3 regions of the Bradyrhizobium sp. Kon58 genome follow, and region 3 is predicted to be linked to each of the others. Evidence: predicted binding sites of a transcription regulator. Region 3 holds the regulator's gene; each other region holds the start of a gene.
What was found. The regulator LexA, encoded in region 3, represses DNA repair genes until DNA is damaged. The targets are predictions, from matches to a motif close to TGTTCNNNNTGTGTTCNG.

Region 1 (7,417 bases), on a different contig from region 3:
TTACCCTCAGGGGCGGCATAGAGCGCCGGGTTCTTGATCATCAGCTTGAGCAGCAGCAGCAGGCCGGCGGCGCAGACGAAGCCGACCAGCGGCGACAGCAGCAGTGCATAGCCGATCTCGGTGGCCTTGCCCCAGTCCACGCCCGATGTGCCGTCGCGGCCGCGCATCAGCGCGTTGGCAACGCCAACGCCGATGATCGAGCCGATCAGGGTGTGCGAGGAGGAGGCCGGCAGGCCAAAATACCAGGTGCCGAGGTTCCACAGGATCGCGGCGATCAGCAGGGCGAACACCATCGCGAAACCGGCGCTTGAGCCGACCTGCAGGATCAGCTCCACCGGCAGCAGCGAAACGATGCCGAAAGCGACCGCGCCGGAGGACATGAGCACGCCGAGGAAGTTGAAGAAGCCCGACCACATCACCGCAACTTCGGCCGGCAGCGAATGGGTGTAGATCACCGTCGCAACCGCGTTGGCGGTGTCGTGGAAACCGTTTACGAATTCGAAGCCGAGCGCAATCAGGAGCGCAACGATAAGGAGGATATAGGGCAGGTAGCTCGTGACCCTGGTACCGGTCGCATCGACATCGGAATAGATGCTGTAGGCCACATAGAGCAGGCCCGCGGCGAGGATGCCGAAGAACAGGATCATCGTCAGCGGATTGAAGCCCTTGTCGAGATTTGGCCGCGAGGCCGGCTGGATCGGCGCGGGATCGGCTACCGCGCGGTCGAATGCAACATCGGTCATGTCTGGACGCCCCTTAACTTTCTGTAAGGGCTATTGTCCCCGATGGATTTGAAGGCTGGATGACAACCGAGGCTTGAAAGTCGTTTTCCCACCTGTATCTAGGCGGCGCGCGCCGCTTTCTTCTGCAAGCCGGCGGCGATCTTCAAATCTTCGACAAAGCGCTGATATTCCAGCACCTTGGCTTCCGGATCGGGCAACCGCAGCAGATAGGATGGGTGCACCGTCACCAGCGCCTTGCGGCCGTCGGGCAGGTCGATCAGCCGGCCGCGGTTCTTTCCGATCGGGGTGATCTTGCCGAACACGCTCTGTGCGGCGGTCGCGCCCATCGCGACGATGAGATCGGGCTGGATGACGGAGACTTCCCGCTCATACCACTGCCGGCAGGCCTTTATCTCCGGCGTATTCGGCTTCTGATGCAGGCGGATCTTGCCGCGCGGCACGAATTTGAAGTGTTTCACCGCGTTGGTGACATAGACCTTCTTGCGGTCGACGCCGGCCTCCTGCAGCGCCCTGTCGAGCATCTGGCCGGCCGGACCGACGAAGGGATGGCCCGCGAGGTCTTCCTTGTCGCCGGGCTGCTCGCCGACCAGCATGATATTGGCGGACTTCGGGCCCTCGCCGAACACGGTCTGGGTCGCGTCCTTGTAGAGATGGCAGGCGCGGCAATGGGCGGCCTCCTCGCGGAGCGCTTCGAGATCGTCGGCAGCGGTTTTGCGTTTCATCGGAGCCTCCGGCCGCCTTTGAGGCTTGTGCGGATCGGTTGCGGCATTGGCGATCATGGCGCCGGTCATGCGTTCGGCGTCCTCGATCAAGGGCTTAATGATCGAAGCCTCGGGCAGGTTCCTCCAATATTTCTTCGGCATCTCCGTTTGCATCGCCTTCACCTTCAGGCGTGCCGGATTGAAGATGCTGGCGTAGTAACGCCGCCAGGTTTCCTCCAGCCGGTCTTCGCTCGGCGCCTCGCTCTTGCTGACGCCTGATGTGAACGAGAGCGCGTGGCCATCCCAATGCGCGCACAAATCCGGCGTCAAAATCGACCAGGGCATGTCGGCAAAGCGCTTGGCGAAGAACGGTGCGGCGAGCTCGACGATGTGATGCTCGGGCTCGAACCAGGCGACATAGTGTGCTTCGCGTTCCCTGCCGATCTCGCGGAAGCGCACGAAGGCATGCATCTTGTGCTCGTCGCGGTGGACCGCCTTTGCCATGGCCGTGACTTGCGCGACATCGGGATCGGTCGCGACCTCCATGAGATCGTGATTGTCCTTCAGCCGAAACAGCAGGCGATAGAGGATCGCGAAACGCTCGGGATCGCGATGCAGGATCGCGGCCTTGGCGAGCTCGACGAATTTTGCAGGCACGTTGAAGGTGCCGTCGCCACCCGCCGGCAGCGGAGACGGCGAGGGCGGCGTGAACAGCTCCGCTTCGCCGCCCTGCACGGTCCAGGTGATGTCGGCCGGCTTCATTTGGTGTAGCACGAGGCTACGCGCGGCTTTGCGCCAGCCATCGAAATCGGTTTCGTTCTCGAGGGTGATGTACTGCATCAGAAGCCAAATCCCAGTTGCGTTGCCGGCTTGAACCGTTCGATCAGCCGTGCCTCGTCGAGGCGATGCGGCGGGGGCCGGTGATCGCTGAGGACGATGAACGGCAGCGCCTTGGTGCGCGGCACATGCAGCCGCGCGAGATCGGCGACGCGGATCGTGTTCGTGCGGCGCGCCGCGATGATGCGCTCGACCGCCTTGGTGCCGAAGCCCGGCACGCGCAACAATTCCTCGCGGCTGGCGCGGTTGACGTCGAGCGGGAAGCGGTCGCGGTGACGTAGCGCCCAGGCGAGTTTTGGATCGATGTCGAGCGGCAGCATCGCACTGTCGTCGACGATCTCGCCGAGGTCGAAGCCGTAGAACCGCATCAGCCAGTCGGCCTGGTAGAGTCGGTGCTCGCGCAGCAAGGGCGGCGCGCGCAGAGGCAGCGCGCGGCTGGCATCGGGGATCGGGCTGAACGCGGAATAATAAACGCGCCTCAGCCTGTATGAACCGTAGAGATTGGCGCTGGTGTGGAGGATGGTGTGGTCGGAGGCCGCGTCGGCGCCGACGATCATCTGCGTGCTCTGGCCGGCCGGCGCGAAGCGTTGCGGCTTGGCTTTCGTGTTCGCGCTGCGGCTTTCCTCGGCCTCGTCCAGCTTCAGCCGCAGCCGGCCCATGGTACGGCGGATCGCGCGCACGTCTTTCTCGGGCGCAAATTGCTGCAGGCTCGTCTCCTGCGGCATCTCGATGTTGATGGAGAGACGGTCGGCATATTTGCCAGCCTCGGAGATCAATGCATCATCGGCCTCCGGGATCGTCTTGAGATGGATGTAGCCACGGAAGTGATGCTCCTCGCGCAGTTTGCGCGCGACGCTCACCACCTGCTCCATGGTGTAGTCGGGGTTGCGGATGATGCCGGAGGAGAGAAACAGCCCTTCGATGTAATTGCGCCGGTAGAAGTCGAGCGTCAGCTTGACGACTTCGTCGATGGTGAAGCGGGCACGCGGCACGTTGGAGGAGGCCCGGTTGACGCAATAGAGGCAGTCGTAATTGCAGGCGTTGGTCAGCAGCACCTTGAGCAGCGAGATGCAGCGGCCGTCCGGCGCGTAGGAATGGCAAATGCCCATGCCGGGCGCGCTCGATCCCATACCCTTGCCGTCGCTGGAATCCCGCCTCTCGGTGCCGCTGGAGGCGCAGGACGCGTCGTACTTGGCGGCGTCCGCCAGGATTTCCAGCTTGCGTTGCACGTCCATATTGGAATCCCTTTGATTCAGCTCATGAATCCCAAGGCCCGCCAATTCGATTGACTCCCGGGGCGTCGTTAGCTTTATATTAGAACATATCATGAACAAATGAGCTAGCCGCTGGTTCTCTTTTTGAGAGCCATCGGCAATCACCCTTGAGGAGCGGCGTATGAGCGGCGCACGAACAAGCGCGCTTGCAGCCTTGCGCGGCCAGATCGAGCGCATCGAGACGGCGGAGGTCGTGCATCATCATGACCGTGTCGCGCTCGGCCATAGCGAGGCCGACAGCGCGCTGAAGGGCGGGCTCGCGCGCGCGGCAATCCACGAGGTGTTTTGCGAAGGACGTCAGGGCGCAGCCGCGACGGGCTTTGTCACGGGCCTTGCCGGGCGCGTGACGGCACGCAAGCCGCTGCTGTGGGTGCGGCAGGATTTTTCAGACATTGAAACCGGTGCGCTGTCGATGAGCGGGCTCGCCGAGCTCGGTCTCGATCCGCGCCGCATGGTGATGGTGCGCGCCGCCGACGTGGAGAGCGCGCTGCGCACGTCGGCCGATGCGCTCGCCTGCGACGCGCTGGGTGCGGTCGTGCTTGAGCTCTGGGGTGAGACGAGGCAGTTCGATCTGGTGGCGAGCCGCAAGCTGACGCTGGCTGCGCAATCTTCCGGTGTCACCGGCTTGCTGCTGCGGATGGCCGCACAACCTTTGCCCTCAACCGCCGAGACCAGATGGATGCTGCGCGCGGCGCATTCGCCGCCGGGCGCGATGTGGAGCGCTTGGGGGGCGCCGCGCTTCGATGCCGAGCTCCTGCGCAATCGTCATGGCCCTTGCGGCCGGTGGATCATGGAATGGAAATGTGATGAGTGCCAGTTCTCTGAATCGTCGGCGTATCCTCAGCCTGTGGCTGCCGCGCCTGCCCATCGATCGGATCCAGCGGTTCTTTGGCAACGTCGGACTGCATGAAAATAATGCGCCCAACATCGTCGTTGCCAAGGACAGCAACGCGCTGGTGATCCATGCGTTGGACGAGGCCGCCGAGCGCCTCGGTCTGTATATCGGCCAGCCCCTGGCCAATGCCCGGGCGATGTGCCCGGATCTAAAGGTGTTCGATGCCGATGCCGTGGCCGATGCGAAGACGATCGGCGACATCGCCGACTGGTGCGACCGCTTCACGCCGCTCGTGGCGCTCGATCCGCCGCACGGGCTGTTCCTCGACATCACCGGCTGCGCGCATCTGTTCGGCGGCGAGGCTGCACTGTTGCAAACCCTTGTCCGGGCCCTCGATCGCCAGGGCTTTGCGGTCAGCGCGGCGATCGCCGGCACCTCGGTCTGCGCGCGCACGCTGACGCGGCAGGCATCTGGTATCATCGTTGCCGATGGCGGGGAAGCGGCGGCAATCAGCCGATTTCCGGTGTCCGCGCTCGGCGCGGGCGAGACCATCAGCACCGGCCTGCGACGCGCCGGCCTGAAGACCATCGGCGATGTCGCCTCGCGTACGCCGAGCGAAATCACGGCGCGGTTCGGCGCACGGTTCTCCACGCTGCTCGCGCATGCGCTGGGGCAGGGCGATGCGCCGATCAATCCACGAAAGCCGCTGCCCGATTACATCGTGGAGAAACGCTTTGCCGAGCCGATCGCGACGGACACCATGATCGCGATGACGCTGTCGCGCCTCGCCGACACGCTGATCGCGTCGATGGAGAAGCAGGGCAAGGGCGCGCGACGGCTGGAGGCCGCCTTCTTCCGTACCGACGGCGCGGTGCGCGCGATCATGGTCGAGACCGGGCGGCCGGTGACGCAAAGCAAAGTCATCGACCGGCTGTTCCGCGAGCGTCTCGATGCACTCGCCGATCCCCTCGATCCCGGCTTCGGCTTCGACATGGTCCGGCTGTCGGCAAGCCGCACCGAGATCGTGGTGCAGGAGCAGCGCGATCTCGACGCCCATGTCCACGACAATGACGAGCTTGCCGCGCTGATCGACCGCATCGCCGCGCGCATTGGCGGAAAGCGCGTCGTCGTGCATCTGCCTGAGGATACCCATATCCCTGAATGTGCGGTGCTGGCGGCGCCTGCCCAGCATCATCTCGCCGTGGCCATACAGGCCGAATGGCCCGCGCGCACCGAGAGTGAGCCGCCACTGCGTCCCTTGCGGCTGTTCGACAAGCCTGAGCCGATCAATGTGCCGTTCGCGACCGTGCCCGACGGGCCGCCGCATCAATTCACCTGGCGCCGCGCGCAACATGCGGTGGTGCGGGTGGAAGGCCCCGAGCGCATCGCCATGGAATGGTGGCGGCAGGACGGCAAGCAACTGACGCGGGACTATTTCCGCATCGAGGATGCCGAGGGCCTGCGCTTCTGGATCTTTCGCGACGGTCTTTACGAGGGGGAGTGCTTCGACGGCGACGGCAAGCCCGCTCTTCCCGGTTGGTATGTGCACGGTCTCTTCGCATGAACACGCCCGCTTATGCCGAGATCGGCATCACCACGAATTTCTCCTTCCTGCGCGGCGGCTCGGATCCGCGCGCCTATGTGCACCAGGCCAGCAAGCTCGGCATTCCCGTGATCGGCATCGCCGATCACAACACGCTCGCCGGTGTGGTGCGCGCCTACAAGGAGCTCGACAATGACGAGGTGCTGCACAAGCCGAAGCTTCTGATCGGCACCCGCATCGTCTTCATCGATGGTACGCCCGATATTCTGGTCTATCCGCGCGACCGCGCCGCCTATGGCCGGCTGTGCCAGCTTCTTACCCGGGGCAAGCGCGGCGACGACATCACGCGGATCGCGAAGGGCGAATGCCATCTCACCTTCGCCGATCTCCTTGCGTTTTCCGAAGGCCAGCTCCTGATCCTGACGCTGCCGCATCGCTTCGATGCGGCGCAGACGCAGGACATCCTCGCCAAGCTGAAAGCAAGTCGTGCCGAGGGCGTGTGGCTGGCGGCGAGCCTAATCTATCGCGGCGACGACCGCCGTCGCCTCGCGCAGCTCGATGATCTCGCCGCAAAAGCAAAAGTGCCGCTGCTTGCGACCAACGAGGTGCTCTATCACCATCCCGCGCGCCGTCCCCTCCAGGACGTTCTGACCTGCATCCGGGAGAAAACCACGATCGAGGCGGTCGGCCGGAAGCTGGAAGCCAATGCCGAGCGATTTTTGAAGACGCCCAGGGAGATGGCGCGGCTGTTCCGCGATTTCCCTGAGGCTATCGCGGAGACCATGCGCTTTGCGGACAAGATCACCTTCTCGCTCGACCAGCTCAAATACCAGTATCCGGATGAGCCGGTGCCACCGGGGAAGACCGCGCAGGGGCATCTGGAGGATCTGACCTGGGCCGGTGTCGACAAATATTTTGGCGGCAAGATCGACGACAAGCTGCGCGCCACCCTGAAGAAAGAACTCGCACTGATCGCCGATCTGAAATACGCGCATTACTTCCTCACCGTGCACGACATCGTGCATTACGCCCGCAGCCAGAACATTTTGTGCCAGGGGCGGGGATCGGCGGCGAATTCGGCGGTCTGCTACGTGCTCGGCATCACCTCGGTCGACCCGACCAAGGTCGATCTGCTGTTCGAGCGCTTCATCTCCAAGGAGCGGCTGGAGCCGCCCGACATCGACGTCGATTTCGAGCATTCGCGGCGCGAGGAGGTGATGCAATATGTCTATCGGCGTTACGGCCGCCATCGCGCCGCGATCATCGCCACCGTCATTCATTATCGCCCGCGCAGCGCCATCCGCGATGTCGGCAAGGCGCTGGGCCTGACCGAGGACGTCACCGCCGCACTCGCCGACACCGTCTGGGGCAGCTGGGGCAAGGGCCTCAACGACATGCAGGTCAGGCAGGCTGGCCTCGATCCGCAAAATTCCATGATCAATCTCGCAGTCGAGCTCGCGACCGAGCTGATCGAATTCCCCCGT
Region 2 (7,417 bases), on a different contig from region 3:
CGGAGCCGCCTTTGGATTCCGTGATCTCGACATTGGCCGCCGGCAGTTCGTCGAGGAAGCGCGACGGGATCGTGGTCGACCAGGTGCCATGGATCCGGCGGTTGGTGGCAAAATAGATCTTGGCGCGGCGGCGAGCCCGGGTCAGGCCGACATGGCCGAGCCGGCGCTCTTCCTCGAGGCCCGCGCGGCCCTGTTCGTCGAGCGTGCGCTGGCTCGGAAACAGGCCTTCTTCCCAGCCGGGCAGGAACACGTTGTCGAATTCCAGCCCCTTGGCCGAATGCAACGTCATCAGCGACACCGCGTCCTCATCGGCGCCGCTGTCGCGGTCCATCACCAGCGAGATGTGCTCGAGGAAGCCTTGCAGATTCTCGAACTCCTCCATCGAGCGCACCAGCTCCTTGAGGTTTTCGAGCCGACCCGCGGCGTCCGCCGAACGGTCCTTCTGCCACATCTCGGTGTAGCCGCTCTCGTCGAGCACGATCTGGGCGAGATCCGTGTGCGACGTGACCTCGCGCTGGGCGCGCCAGCGGTCGAACTGCGCGACGACGTCGCGCAAGCTTCCGCGCGCCTTCGGCTTCAGCTCGTCGGTCTCGACCACCGCGCGCGCCGCCTCGAACAGCGGAATGCGGCGCTTGCGGGCGTGGTCGTGCAGCATCTGCACGGTGGCATCGCCCAGGCCGCGCTTGGGCGTGTTGACGATGCGCTCGAAGGCGAGATCGTCGGCCGGTGAATTGATGACGCGCAGATAGGCCAGCGCATCGCGGATTTCGGCGCGCTCGTAGAAGCGCGGGCCGCCGATGACGCGATAGGGCAGGCCAAGCGTGACGAAGCGGTCCTCGAACTCGCGCATCTGGTAGGACGCGCGCACCAGAATCGCGATCTCGTTGAGCTTGTCGCCCTGGCGCTGGATCTGCTCGATCTCCTCGCCGATGCCGCGGGCTTCCTCTTCCGAATCCCACGAACCTGTCACCGTGACCTTCTCGCCGTCATGGTCCTCGGTGCGCAGCGTCTTGCCGAGCCGGCCCTCGTTGTGGGCGATCAAATGCGAGGCGGCGGCGAGGATGTGGCCGGTCGAACGATAGTTGCGCTCGAGCCGGATGACCTTGGCGCCGGGGAAGTCATGGTCGAAGCGCAGGATGTTGTCGACCTCCGCGCCGCGCCAGCCGTAGATCGACTGGTCGTCGTCGCCGACGCAGCAGATGTTCTTGACGGGGGTCTTCTGCTCCTTCTCCCCGCTTGCGGGGAGAAGGTTGGGATGAGGGGGAGTCTCCACGGGCGCGGTGCTTGGAGAGTCCCCCTCACCCGCATCGCTTTGCGATGCGACCTCTCCCCGCACGCGGGGAGAGGTGAAAGAGGAGGGCGCCTGCGACAGCAGCCGCAGCCACAGATACTGCGCGACGTTGGTGTCTTGATACTCGTCGACCAGGATGAATTTGAAGCGCTGCTGGTACTGCCGCAGGATATCCGGGTGCTCGCGGAAGATGCGGATGTCCTCGAGCAGCAGATCGCCGAAATCGGCGGCGTTCAAAATCTTCAGCCGCTCCTGGTAGCTCGCATAGAGCTTGCCGCCCTTGCCGTTGGCGAACACGGCGGCTTCGCCCGATGGCACCTGCGACGGCGTCAGGCCGCGGTTCTTCCAGCCGTCGATCAGCCCGGCGAGCATGCGCGCGGGCCAGCGCTTGTCGTCGATATTGTCGGCTTGCAGGAGCTGCTTCAACAGCCGCACCTGATCGTCGACGTCGAGCACGGTGAAGTTCGATTTGAGCTGCGCCAGCTCGGCGTGGGTGCGCAGGATGCGCCCGCCGATGGAGTGGAAGGTGCCGAGCCACGGCATGCCTTCGACGGCATGACCGAGCATCTGACCGAGCCGGTGCTTCATCTCGCGCGCGGCCTTGTTGGTGAAGGTCACCGACAGGATCTCGGAGGGGCGGGCGCGGCCCTGGCTCAGGATATGGGCGATGCGCGTGGTCAGCACGCGGGTCTTGCCGGTGCCGGCGCCGGCCAGCACCAGAACCGGGCCGTCCAGCGTCTCCACCGCCTCGCGCTGCTCCGGATTGAGCCCGGACAAATATTGCGGGCCCACCGAGGCCCGCGCACGCGCGGCAATGCCGCCGGCTGCGGGCTGGTGGTCGGGGACACTCTGGGACGTGATCTTGCTCGGCTCGGTCATGCGAATCATTTGCCCCACGTTGGCACCGCGGGGTGGTGAAAGGGGAGCCTTCTTAACAGGGATTGGTCCCTATATGGGGCCGCGGCCGGGGGTTTTCCACGTGCGCGGGCAGCCAATTTGTTCCTGTCGCTCAGGCGAATTTCCGGCCCCAGCGGCCCGGAACCATTGTTCCGCGTTGGCGATTGGTTCTGCAAGTGAGGCGCGTCAGCCGCGCCGATCGCAGACAGACATCGAAACAGAGGTTCGGATCATGCTTAGCTGGGTTGTGACGTTTCTGGTTATCGCCTTGATCGCCGGTATCCTGGGCTTTGGCGGCCTCGCCGGCGCATCGATCGAAATCGCCAAAATCATCTTCTTCATCGCGGTCGTGCTGTTCCTGGTCTCGGCCGTTGTTGGACTGGCCCGCGGCCGTAACAGGGTCTAGCCATGTGATCCTCATGGTGAGGAGCGCGGAACGCGCGTCTCGAACCATGCAGGCCCGTCTGTGGCCTTGCATCCTTCGAGACGCCCGCTTCGCGGGCTCCTCAGGATGAGGAGTTGGAGCCGTTACCGCTTCGAGGGCATCGCCACGTTCCGGCCGATGCCCTCGGGCCGCGGCACGGCACTGTGGGCCTTGATCACTGCCGCAATGCGCTCACTTATGTCTGGTGGAAAAGCCGCCACCTTTCGTGAGCCCATGTCGATGTGGAGCGACATGTTTTCGGAGGTCGCCGACAACCAGCCTTCGGTCGCGTGTCGCAGCTCCTGGAATGTGTGAAGCCGCTTGTCGTCGGCTTCCAGCAGCCAGACCGAGACCTGCACGGGATCGCCGAGGTGGATTTCGCGCAAATATCGCACGTGGCATTCGGCGGTGAAGGTCGAGCCGCCGCGCTCCTTCATGTAGCCCGGTCCGATCCCGAGCGTCAGCCACATCTGGTCGATCGCGCGGTCGAACATCACGTTGTAATAGGCCATGTTGAGGTGGCCGTTGTAGTCGATCCATTGCGGCTCGATCTGCATGATCGAGGCGCGGAACGGTGCGCCCTCGATCGTTGTGGCAGCAGTCTCCGGCATGTGTCCTTCCCCAGCTATGCGTCCGGTCGCTTGACTTGACCGGTGAGATGTCCTTTGCCACGGTTCGTCTCGTCGGGAGGAACGTCCGTGGGTACGACCATCACCAATAATCCGCCGCGGCCGGCGCCGAAAGCCCTCGCGAGCGCGCTGGAGCAGCTTGCCGCGCGCTTCGGCAACCGCCTCATCACCTCGCAGGCCGTCCGCGAGCAGCACGGCCATACCACCACATGGATCGTGAACCAGCCGCCGGACGGCGTGGTGATGGCGCAGGAAACTGCCGACATCCAGGACGTGGTGCGGATCTGTGCGAAAAACGGCGTGCCCGTCATCGCCTTCGGCACCGGCACCTCGCTCGAGGGCCAGGTCAACGCACCCGCCGGCGGCATCTGCATCGACCTGCGCGACATGAACAAGGTGCTCGCGGTGCATGCCGAGGACCTCGACTGCGTGATCCAGCCCGGGGTCACCCGCAAGGCGCTCAACGAGCATCTGCGCGACCAGGGCCTGTTCTTCCCGATCGACCCCGGCGCGGACGCCTCCCTCGGCGGCATGGCCTCGACCCGCGCCTCCGGCACCAACGCGGTGCGCTACGGTACGATGCGCGACAGTGTGCTGGCGCTGAAAGTGGTCCGCGGCGACGGCGAGATCATCACGACCGGCACGCGTGCGAAGAAATCATCCGCCGGCTACGACCTGACGCATCTGTTCGTCGGCGCCGAGGGCACGCTCGGCATCATCTCGGAATTGACCATCCGTCTGCGCGGCATCCCCGATACGATCGCGGCCGGCGCGGTGTCGTTCGAGACCGTGGACGGGGCGTGTCAGGCCGTGATCCTGGCGATCCAGACCGGCATTCCCGTGGCGCGCATCGAGCTGCTCAACGCCGCGCAGGTGCGGGCCTGCAACGCCTATTCAAAGCTGACGCTGCCGGAAACGCCGCTGCTGCTGATGGAATTCCACGGCAGCGAGATCGAGGTCGGCGAACAGTCCAAGGCCTTCGGCGAGATCGCAAAGGACTGCGGCGGCGGCGATTTCTCCTGGACCACCAAGCCGGAGGATCGCACAAAACTGTGGCAGGCGCGGCACGACGCCTATTGGTCGGTGAAGGCGCTGCGGCCCGGTGACAGCATCGGCGTGGTCGCGACCGACGTCTGCGTGCCGATCTCGCGGCTTGCCGAATGCGTCGGCGAGACCGAGGAAGATCTCAAGCGGCTCAACCTGTTGTCGCCGATCGTCGGCCATGTCGGCGACGGCAATTTCCACTGCTCGCTGGTCTGCGACACCAACGATGCCGACGAGATGGCGCGCGGCGAGGAGTTCATGCATCGGCTGGTCGAGCGCGCGCAGGCCATGGACGGCACCTGCACCGGCGAGCACGGCATCGGACAGGGCAAGCAGAAATATCTTGCGGCAGAACTCGGTCCCGAGGCGATCGACGCGATGCGGGCGCTGAAAAAGGCGCTCGATCCGCAAAACATCTTCAACCCCGGCAAGATCGTTCCGGAGGCGTAGCGCGCAGGCTCACCGCCGTTTATGCTCGCTCCCTCACCACGGAGCAGGCAATGCAGTGGTTCGCCCGCAAGACGCGCCGGGACATCTGGGACGAAGCGATCGAACGGCCGCTCGGCGACATCGAGGCCGCCGAGCGCATCCGTGCGATCTGTGACGCCGCTGCCGCCAGTGCGGCAGGCAGCGCGCGCAACGACAAGCGCGACAGCGAGCGCTACGAGCGCGCGGCGAAAGTCGCGATGGAAATCGCGATGAAGATCGCGGATGGACTGATGCGCGACGACGCGGTCCGTCGCATCGTCGATCTCTGCATGAAGGCGAACGACCTCAAGACGGCGCAGATCCTGTTTCGGGCGATCCATGCCAGCTGGATCCGCGAAACGGTGCAGCGGGATCATCCGACATTGGCGCAGTGAGCGCAGTTATTTCGCCAGCCTGCGCACGGCCTCGTCGACACTGTGGAAGACGTTCTCCCGAGGCAGGGCCTCGAACAGCCTGAACCGCTCGAACGCGTCCTGCGCACGCACCGATTCCAGCCGCGCCAGCGCGACCGTGACGCCCTGTTCGCTGCACGCCCTGAACACATCGAGCAGGATCTGCGCGGCGGTGAAGTCGATCTCGACCATGCCGCTTGCCTCCAGCACCAGCAGCTGCGGCGGCGTCGCGCCGAGCACCTTGGTCACGTCGCTGCGAAAGCCGGGCGCGTTGAGGAACGACAGCGGCGCCTGCAGCCCGATCACGGCGACGCCGGCGATGCGCTCGCCCGCGATGTGCGGATGCGCCGGCCACCAGATCGTGGTGCCCGGCACGCGCTCGAACTCGACCAGCCGCGCGCGCGTCGTGCTCCAGATGCCGTGCAGCAGCGACAGCACGATGCCGAGGAACGCACCCTGCTGGATCGGCAGCACGATGATCAGTGCGGCGGTGGCGGCGATCAGCAGGAATTCGCTGGGGGATTGGCGATAGATCGTGACGATCTGCTTCACGCGGATGATGCGCAGCGCGACGAACAGCAGGATGCCGCCGAGGGCCGCGTCCGGAACGTGCTGCAGCAATCCCGTTCCAAACGCGAGCAGCGCCAGCACGATCGCAGCGGCGGCGAGACCCGCGAGCTGCGATTGTCCGCCGGTCTCGGCGACAATGCCCGTCCGCGGCGGGCTGGCATTGACCGGAAACGCACCGAACAGGCCCGACAGCACGCTGCCGGCACCCGCGCCGAGAAAATCGCGATCGACGTCGGCCGGCTTGTCGGGATCGGACGGAAACGACCGCGTCGTCGCCGCGGTCTGCACCATCACCACGATCGTGATCACGAAGGCCAGCGGCACGAGGCGGACCCATTGCTCCGGTGCAAGGTCGGGGAAGGTCGGCCGCGGCAGCGTGCCGGGCACGCTGCCTACGACATTGACGCCCTTGCTCTCGAGGCCGAGGGCGATGGTGGCCAAGGTCGCGGCGACGAGCCCGATCAACGCGCCCGGAATTTTTGCGCTGACCTTCTCGGCGACGAAGACCACGGCCAGCACACCGAAGCCGATGCACAGCGTGAAGGGATTGCTGCGGCCGAGCTCGCTTGCGAGCACAGCGATGCGATCGAGCGTCGGCCCGCCCGGCGAGTCCAGCCCCAGCACGCCCGGCAATTGCGAGACGATGATGTGGACGGAGATGCCGGCGAGGAAGCCGACCATGACCGGCACAGACAGGAGATTGGCGATGCCGCCGAGGCGGAAGGCGCCGCCGGCCAGCATCATCGCGCCGACCATCAGCGCCAGCGCGATTGCGAGGCCCTGGTACTCAGGCGAGCCGGTGGCGGCCAGCGCCGCCAGTCCGCCGGCGAAGATCGGCGTGATCGTGGAATCGGCGCCGCAGGACAGGAAGCGGTTGCCGCCGAGCATGGCAAAGCCGAGCGATCCCGCCATGAAGGCGAAGAAGCCGATCTGCGGCGCGAAGCCGCCGAGCCGTGCGGTCGCCATCTGCTCGGGAATTGCGATCGCGGCCAGCGTCAGCCCCGCCATCAGGTCGCCCGGGAGAGAATAGGACGCGAGCGAGCGAAACAGCGGCCAAGCTGGCTTGGCGTGAGCGTCGTGCGGCATCGATGTGGAGTCCCCGGAAAGCCTGGCGTCAGTCGGTTAGACTACAGCATTTCCGTATCGGGAAGCAGCAGACGCAGTTTATCTCCATCCGGTGGCAATGACGGAGGACAGATCTGTCCTCCGTATCTCGCGAGCGGTCTCAGTAACGGCCGCGGTCGTTGTGATAGTCGCCGCCGCGTCCGCCGCCCATACCCATGCCGATCCCGACACCGATGCCAATGCCTTGCATGATGGCGCCGGGCGGCGGGCCGCGATCCGGCGGCGGTGCGCGCTCGTAGATCACTTCATCGGGCGGCGGCCGGCGCGGCCTGGGCGGCGTGTCGACCACCTTGCGCTTCGGCGGCGTGTCGTCGACGCGCTTCTTGATCACGGGCGCGATCGTCGGGTTGACCGGCGTTGCCGGTGTCGAGGGCGTCGAGCACGGGCAGGTCGGCGCCATCGCGACAGCGACCGGGGCAGGAGCGGCCGCGACCACGGCAGGCAAGACGTAGTTGCGGTTCTGCACGCGGAGCAGCAGCCTGCGTGCGGTCGCAGCCAGATCGCTGTTGTCCCAGTTCGCCAGATACGCCTCGAACGAGGCGCGGGTGTTGATCGC
Region 3 (7,417 bases):
GCAGCTCGACCGAGGTAATGCAGTTCGAGCGTCAGGGCTATTTCGTGCGCGACAAGGACTCGACGTCCGGCAGACCGGTATTTTCCAGGACCATCGGCCTGCGCGACACGTTCGCGAAGGAAGTTGCCAAAGGCTGAGGCACCACAATGAGCGACGAAGCCGACGCGATCGTTTCCGCCATCATCGCGAAATGGTGCGCCGGCTTCGCCACGCTCGATGCGGCCGCGCTGTCGTCGCTTTATGGGAAGAATACGTTCTTCTTCGGCTCGAACCCGAAGCTCTACCGGGGCAGGGACGGCGTTGCCGACTACTTCAACGGCTTGCCGCGCTGGCGCAAGCCAGCTGCGGTCTTTTCCGAGGTGAACGCAGCGCAGGTCGCTCCTGACCTCATCAACATGGCCGCAACCATCTCGTTCGATCTCGCCGGCGAGCGCCCCGATCTCGTGGTCAAGATGAGCTGGGTCATCATGCGCGAGGACGGCGACTGGAAGATCGTCAATCATCATGCTTCGTCGCAGGCGCCGCTGATCTGACCAGCGGGCACACGACTTCGTCATTCTCGTGAGAGAACGAACGTGCACCTCGCGCGTTGGGGTGGGCCCAACAAGGAACCCACCATGCAGAACATCGCAGAGCATATGGAAGTCATCGGCGCCGACGGCGTCCACATCGGCACCGTCGACAAGGTCGAAGGCAATCGCATCAAGCTGACCAAGAAGGACAGCGGCGAGGGCAGCCACAAGGGGCATCATCACTTCATCGACAAGGGCCTCGTCGCCGATATCGAGGGCAACAAGGTCCGGCTGTCGGCCAAGGCCGATGTCGCCGTGACGATGGAAGAGGAAAAGTAGCGGCCGCGCCCTTTCGTTCCTGATCCGTACCGCTATCCGCCCGCCTGCACGTTCCGGTAGCTTCTGACTTCGTTGCGTATCATCGAGTGCAGGGAATGGCGGAGCCGGGCCGGCCGGTACGGTCGCAGGGGATCGCGGGGACGTGGCCCGCGGGCCGCGCCGCGTCCGCGGGCGGCCTCGCGCCTGCAGGCCTCGACCTCTGGACATCGCTGGTCGAGACCCTCCGCGCGTGGCTACGCGCCGAGGCTGGCGCCGGGCGGCTGTTGCCGTGGGTGCCCGTAGCGTTTGGCTGCGGCATCGCGCTTTATTTCTCCGCCGATCATGAGCCGGTGCTGTGGGTCGTTGCCGCGAGCGCCATCGCGCTCCTGCTCGGCGCGGCTCTGTTGCGGCGGAGCCGGCTGTTCGCCCCGGCCATCATGATCGCGGCGGTCGCGGCCGGCTTTGCCGTCGCGACCTGGAAGACGGCGCGCATCGCCCACCCGGTGCTGGCAAAGTCGCTCTATTCGGTGTCGTTGTCGGGCTTCGTTGAGGCCCGCGACATCCGCGAGCGTACCGATCGTTTCGTGCTGCGCGTCACCGCGATGGAGGCGCAACGCAGCGACGTCAGGCTCGAGCGCGTGCGCCTGTCGGTCCGCAAAGGCACCGCGCCGGAGGTCGGTAGCTTCGTTCAGCTGAAGGCACGGCTGATGCCGCCGCTCGCGCCGGTGCGGCCCGGCAGCTACGACTTTTCGCGTGACATGTTCTTCCAGGGCATCGGCGCCTCCGGCTTCGCGATGGGCGCAATCACGGTGGCGCCGCCGCCTGAGACCGCCGGCTTGCGGTTGCGTTACGCGGCCTTCATGCAACGCCTGCGCGATGCGATCGATGCCCGCATCCGGGCGACGCTCGACGGCGACAACCGGGCGATCGCGACCGCGCTGCTTACCGGGCGGCGCGATGCGATTACCACGCCCGTCAATGATGCGATGTTCATCTCCGGTCTCGGCCACGTGCTCTCGATTTCCGGTTATCACATGGCCGTCGTTGCCGGTGTCGTGTTCTTCGCGGTGCGCGCGCTGCTCGCTCTGATCCCAGGACTTGCGGCCGGCTTCGCCATCAAGAAATGGTCGGCGGCCGCCGCGCTGGTCGCTGCTGCGTTCTACCTGCTGCTGTCAGGCGCGGAGGTCGCAACGCAAAGATCGTTCTTCATGACGGCGGTGGTGCTGATCGCGGTGATGGTCGATCGCCGCGCCATCACCTTTCGCACGCTTGCTGTCGCCGCGCTGATCGTGCTGGCGGTCGCGCCGGAAGCACTGGTGCATCCGAGTTTTCAGATGTCGTTTGCGGCAACGCTCGGGCTCGTCGCCTTGGTGCAGATCGGCATGCCCAATTTGTTTGCTTCGCCGGACCATTCGGCGACCGCGCGCATTGCAATGTGGGGTGGCCGCGAGATCGCGATGCTGTTCATGGCCTCGCTGATTGCGGGACTTGCGACCACGCCCTACGCCGCGTTCCATTTCCACCGTGTCACGCCGTTCGGCGTGCTTGCCAATCTCGGCGCGATGCCGGTGGTCTCGGCGCTGGTGATGCCGGCGGGATTGTTGGGACTGCTTGCTGCGCCGTTCGGGCTGGACAGCGTGTTCTGGTGGCTGATGGGGATCGGCATCGACTGGATGGTCGCGGTCTCGCGCTGGGTCGCGGCATTGCCGGGCGCCGTCGGCCGCATCTCGGCGTTCGGGATCGCGCCGCTGATCGCGGCGAGCCTGGGAATCATCCTGCTGGGCTTGTTGCGCACGCCGCTACGCTGGTCCGGCGCCCTGGTGCTGCTGGCAGCGATCCTCTGGGGACTGTCGGCGCGGCAGCCCGACATCCTGATTGCCGGGGATGGCGCGAGCGTTGCGGTGCGGGGCAGGGACGGATATCTGCACCTGATCAGGACGAGCAAGGACAGCTTTCTGCTCAAGGAATGGCTCGCTGCCGACGCCGATCCGCGCGATGCGGGCCGAGCCTCTCTGGCCGATGGCGTGTCCTGTGACGAATCCGGCTGCGTGACGCCACTGGCCGACGGGAGGTTGGTCGCGCTGGCACTGCGCGTCGACGCTCTCGCGGACGATTGCAGTCGGGCCGCGCTGGTGGTGACGACACGCCCCGCGCCACCCGATTGCGCGGCGATGGTGGTCGATCGGCAACGGCTCGCCAGCCAGAGTGCGCTGGCGCTGACGCAACGTGGTGACGGCTTTGTGGTTCACGCGGTGAGGGCGAGAGGCACGAGCCGCCCCTGGTTGCCGGCCGGCGCCGGTGAGGGTGATTTCGACGGCAGCCTTGCGCCGAAGGCGATCGCGCCCCGCATCAAGGACGCAACGCCGGCGGAGACCGACTTGCAGGCCGACGATTGATCGGATCGGTTACAAATACCAGGCCAGTACGGCGTCGAGCCTGGAATTGCCGATGACCGGCAGGGCCACCATTCGGCTCAGTCCGGATGTGCAGGCTTCGAGACCGGCGACCGAGCCGTCATGCACCAGATCGTCGTTGAGCGCGGGCATGCCGGTGGCCCAGGCCCCGCCGATGCTGCCTTCGCCTCTGGCAATGGATTTATCCGCATAGAGCGCTGCAAGGTCGGTCTGCGCGCTGCAATCGCCGGCGCGGAACACCAGTGCCGAGCGGGTCTCGTTCGGGATCCAGATCTCGAAGCGTCGCGCAATCGGCGTGGCCTGCGCGGAGAGGAATGTCAGAACCCAGGTCTGGTCCGCGCCCGTCCGATAGGGCACGCCGACGCCGAAATTGATCCCGACCTTGGCCGCGTCCTCCCAGCGCAGAAAACTCCTGGCGTCGTGCAGGTCCTTTATGATCAGCGGCAGGCCCGCCTTCCAGGTGCGGCCAGGCAGGCCAAAGCCGCGAGGAAATTTGGTGTGGCGGGAGTTGAATTCAAACATGTCGGCGGTGCCGTAATAGCCGTCGACAAGCCCCATCTCGTGGGAGGCATCAGGGTCGTTGTGCCAGAGCTCGATCGCCCCGACATGCGCTTCGTCCTCGCCGCAGAACAGCACCATGACGGCTTGCAGGAATTCACCCGCAAACACCGGCACCGCGACGCCGCAGGTGAGGCCGGCCGCGAGCGCCTGATCGGTCCGTTTGAAATATGAGTTGGCGAATTTGGTGAGGATCACGGGGTGGCCCGCGGCCCAGGCCTTGCCCGGAAGTCCCTCGTCATATCCGAAGTGCAGCTCTTCGCTGACGGCCTTGAACGCGGACAGCCCTTCGCCATAGAGACCGCCACCAAACTCCAGCCGCGTGCGCGTCCGATCGGGCACCCAGAGTTCAACGACGCGAAGGAAGGTTTTCATCGAGCGTGTCCGCCGTCTCAAGCCCTGACAGCATCGGTCATTTGGCTGCGAAGCGGACGTTCAAAATTCAGGCAGGGCGGCTCAAACTTCGTGCGGCGGAGAGGTGCGGGCTTGGTCCATCCGATTGGATTTCGCGGACGCGAGCCATACCATCTCGCCGGCCACGGCCGGCGATGGCAATTCAATCCTAACCCCCCGACCTCGTAGCCGGGGGAGGCTGTGTCAGCCGATCGGCAGGTGCCTGACGGTCGGCTGCCGGTCGGCGATAATCTGCGCCTTGTGCTCTCGCTCGGCGACCGACTGAGTTACCGGCAGCTGCAACACGGTCGCGCGCTGACCTTCGACGAGCTGCGTCACCAGCACGTATTTGCCGTCCGGGAATTCGATCGCGTCATGATGGCGGTCGGGAACGTGCGGGTCGATCTTGCCGAACTTGCCCACGCGGGAATTGATGGTGCGCGTCCAGATCCAGCGATTGTCGTAGCGAACGTCGTCGGCGAAGGCGAGCTCCGTTCCCGGCAGCAGGCAGACGGCAACAGACGGATCGGCTGCCGAGGCGAAGCCGCGCGTCGAGGTGCCGCGGAAGCTTGTCGTGACGATCGTCTCGCCGACTTCGGCGGGGCGCGACGCGACGGCATGCAGGCTGTAGTCACACATCGGGTGCTCCTCATGCTGGGATAGCAACCCGCGTCTCTTAATCGAGGCGCAGGCCTCTATCAGAGTTGAAGCATGAACGCTCTGCTTGGTTGTGGGCAAATCTGCGGCTGCTTTCCGCGAGCCGCGATCACATTATCTTTCCCGAATTCAATAGGAACAAAGCGAGTTGCGATGCATTCGGGAGGCGCGTGCGGGAATATCGCCGGCTTGACTGCAACGGTCGAGCTTGGTCGCCGGCCGCTGTTTCCTCGAACACTTGCGCCGCGAACCAGTGCCGCTTCGTGGGCGTCGCGAGGAGCCAGCGCCGAAGGAGGGGCCGGATAGTCTGTGCAGAACCAGAAAGACTACCCAGCCGGAGCGGACGATGATCCGTTCCAATTTCTGACCGGCGATGCCGATCGGAAGCGCGCGAGGCGCCAAGCACCTCCGGCATGAAGTACTCCCGGTATCAAGGACGCCCGGTATCAGTACTTCCGGTAAAGCCCGATCAGCTTGCCCTGAATCTTCACCCGGTTGGGCGGCAGGATGCGGACCTCATAAGCCGCGTTGGCGGGCTCGAGCGCGATCGAGGCGCCGCGGCGGCGGAAGCGCTTCAGCGTCGCTTCCTCGTCGTCGATCAGCGCCACCACGATGTCGCCGGTATCGGCGCTCTCGTTGCGCTGAATCAGCGCCATGTCGCCGTCAAGGATGCCGGCCTCGACCATGGAATCACCGCGCACTTCGAGCGCGTAATGCTCGCCCGAGCCGAGCATGTCAGGCGGTACGCTGATAGTATGGCTGCGGGTCTGCAACGCCTCGATCGGCGTGCCGGCCGCGATGCGGCCCATCACCGGTACCGCGACGGGACGTTCGCCGTCGTCCGCGGGCAGGCTGGAGCTCGCACGCACCTTGCCGAGATTGCCCTCGATGACGCTCGGCGTGAAGCCGCGGCGGCTGCCGGCGGCTGCCTGGAGCTCCGGCAGCTTGATGACTTCAATCGCACGGGCGCGGTTGGGCAGGCGTCGGATGAAGCCACGCTCCTCGAGCGCCGTGATCAGGCGATGGATGCCCGACTTCGAGCGCAGATCGAGCGCATCCTTCATCTCGTCGAAGGAGGGCGGCACGCCGCTTTCCTTCAGACGTTCACTGATGAACCGCAGAAGCTCGTATTGTTTGCGCGTTAACATCTCGACCAAAGTCCCCCGGTTGATGTCGTCCGATTCCGAGACGCAGAGTTCGGCAATAAGCCGCTACATACTCGAAACAAATCATGAACGGACACTATATGTTCGATACATGTTCCGCAACTGCTTAATTTACCGTGAACAGAGCAAAGTTCGCGGAACGCGCATTGCCGGACGCTCAGACGGGGAGCCGCAACACTTCGCAAGCCGTGCCGGCTTCGGCCTTCGGCGCGAACGGTGCGCGCACGAGAAGTACCTGTGCTGCAGCGAGATTCGCAAGCAGCGAAGAGTCCTGATGGTTGACGGGAAGAACGACGCGCGTGCCATCGTCACGCTCCTCCAGATGCGCGCGCAGATAGTCCTCGCGCTGGTCGTTGGCGCCGACGTCGCGGCCGAGCACGGCGCGTTCACTGCGATGGTGAATCACCGAACGGCCCGACAGGGCGCGAATCAGCGGCACCATGAACAGGAACGCGCACACGTAGGACGACACGGGATTGCCCGGCAGGCCGATCACCTCCATTGCGCCGAGCCGCCCGTGCATCATCGGCTTGCCTGGCCGCATCGCGATCTTCCAGAACGCCATCGCAATGCCTTCGTCCCGCAGCGCCTGCTGGACCAGATCGTGGTCGCCAACCGATGCGCCGCCGGTCGTGATCAGGATGTCGGCGCCGCTCTCGCGGGCGCGGCGGATGCCGGCGGTGGTGGCGTCCAGCGTGTCGGCGGCAATCCCGAGGTCGATGGTCTCGGCGCCCTCGCTGCGGGCGAGCGCGTGCAGGGCGTAGCCGTTGGAGTAGACGATCTGGCCGTGGCCGGGCGTGGTGCCCGGCATCACCAGCTCGTCGCCGGTGGCGAGAATCGCGACTTTCGGACGTCTGAAAACGCCAAGGTGCGGATGGTTCATCCCGGCGGCGAGCGCGAGGTCGCGCTCGGTGAGACGATTTCCCTTGCGCAGGAGCACGTCGCCCTCGCGGAAATCGACGCCTGCGGGGCGGATGTGCCGACCGGCGATCGCGGCTTCCTTGATCGTGATGCGCTTGCCGGCAGCGACCGTGTCCTCCTGGATCACGACGGCGTCCGCGCCACCGGGAACGACGCCGCCGGTGAAGATCCGCACGGCCTCGCCGGCGCCGACCGTCCCCGCGAACGGTCGGCCTGCCGCGACTTCGCCGATGACGGTGAGCTCCGAATCGATCGTCGCGGCATCAGCCGCGCGCACCGCGTAGCCGTCCATCGCCGACATCGCCTGCGGCGGCTGCGTGCGCCGCGCCGCGACGTCACGCGCGAGCACGCGATGGTAGGCCTCGTCGAGGGAGATCATTTCTTCCGGCAGCGGCTCTGCACCCGCCAGCACCGCGGCAAGCGCGTCAGAAACCGGCATCAAGGCCACGGCGAAAACTCCTGCTCGGCACGTTCGGGC

Region 1: the regulator LexA is predicted to act here: its motif matches at 3,597-3,614, upstream of AC0L20_RS25415 (ImuA family protein).
Region 2: the regulator LexA is predicted to act here: its motif matches at 2,344-2,361, upstream of AC0L20_RS11605 (ATP-dependent helicase).

The regions. Positions count from the first base shown of each region.
Region 1 covers NZ_JBVVOT010000017.1:122,025-129,441, reverse strand. Annotated here, with positions in the region: gene AC0L20_RS25430 (inorganic phosphate transporter) at 1-743, opposite strand, end outside; gene AC0L20_RS25425 (UdgX family uracil-DNA binding protein) at 842-2,284, opposite strand; gene AC0L20_RS25420 (putative DNA modification/repair radical SAM protein) at 2,284-3,516, opposite strand; gene AC0L20_RS25415 (ImuA family protein) at 3,677-4,465, shown strand; gene AC0L20_RS25410 (Y-family DNA polymerase) at 4,362-5,954, shown strand; gene AC0L20_RS25405 (error-prone DNA polymerase) at 5,951-7,417, shown strand, end outside.
Region 2 covers NZ_JBVVOT010000005.1:146,035-153,451, forward strand. Annotated here, with positions in the region: gene AC0L20_RS11605 (ATP-dependent helicase) at 1-2,179, opposite strand, end outside; gene AC0L20_RS11610 (DUF1328 domain-containing protein) at 2,421-2,594, shown strand; gene AC0L20_RS11615 (thioesterase family protein) at 2,717-3,223, opposite strand; gene AC0L20_RS11620 (FAD-binding oxidoreductase) at 3,311-4,735, shown strand; gene AC0L20_RS11625 (hypothetical protein) at 4,786-5,148, shown strand; gene AC0L20_RS11630 (SulP family inorganic anion transporter) at 5,155-6,822, opposite strand; gene AC0L20_RS11635 (caspase family protein) at 6,962-7,417, opposite strand, start outside.
Region 3 covers NZ_JBVVOT010000007.1:96,306-103,722, reverse strand. Annotated here, with positions in the region: gene AC0L20_RS14925 (glutamine--tRNA ligase/YqeY domain fusion protein) at 1-137, shown strand, start outside; gene AC0L20_RS14920 (nuclear transport factor 2 family protein) at 147-533, shown strand; gene AC0L20_RS14915 (DUF2171 domain-containing protein) at 618-851, shown strand; gene AC0L20_RS14910 (ComEC/Rec2 family competence protein) at 947-3,226, shown strand; gene AC0L20_RS14905 (GAF domain-containing protein) at 3,236-4,177, opposite strand; gene AC0L20_RS14900 (hypothetical protein) at 4,400-4,834, opposite strand; gene lexA (transcriptional repressor LexA) at 5,299-6,000, opposite strand; gene AC0L20_RS14890 (molybdopterin molybdotransferase MoeA) at 6,176-7,387, opposite strand.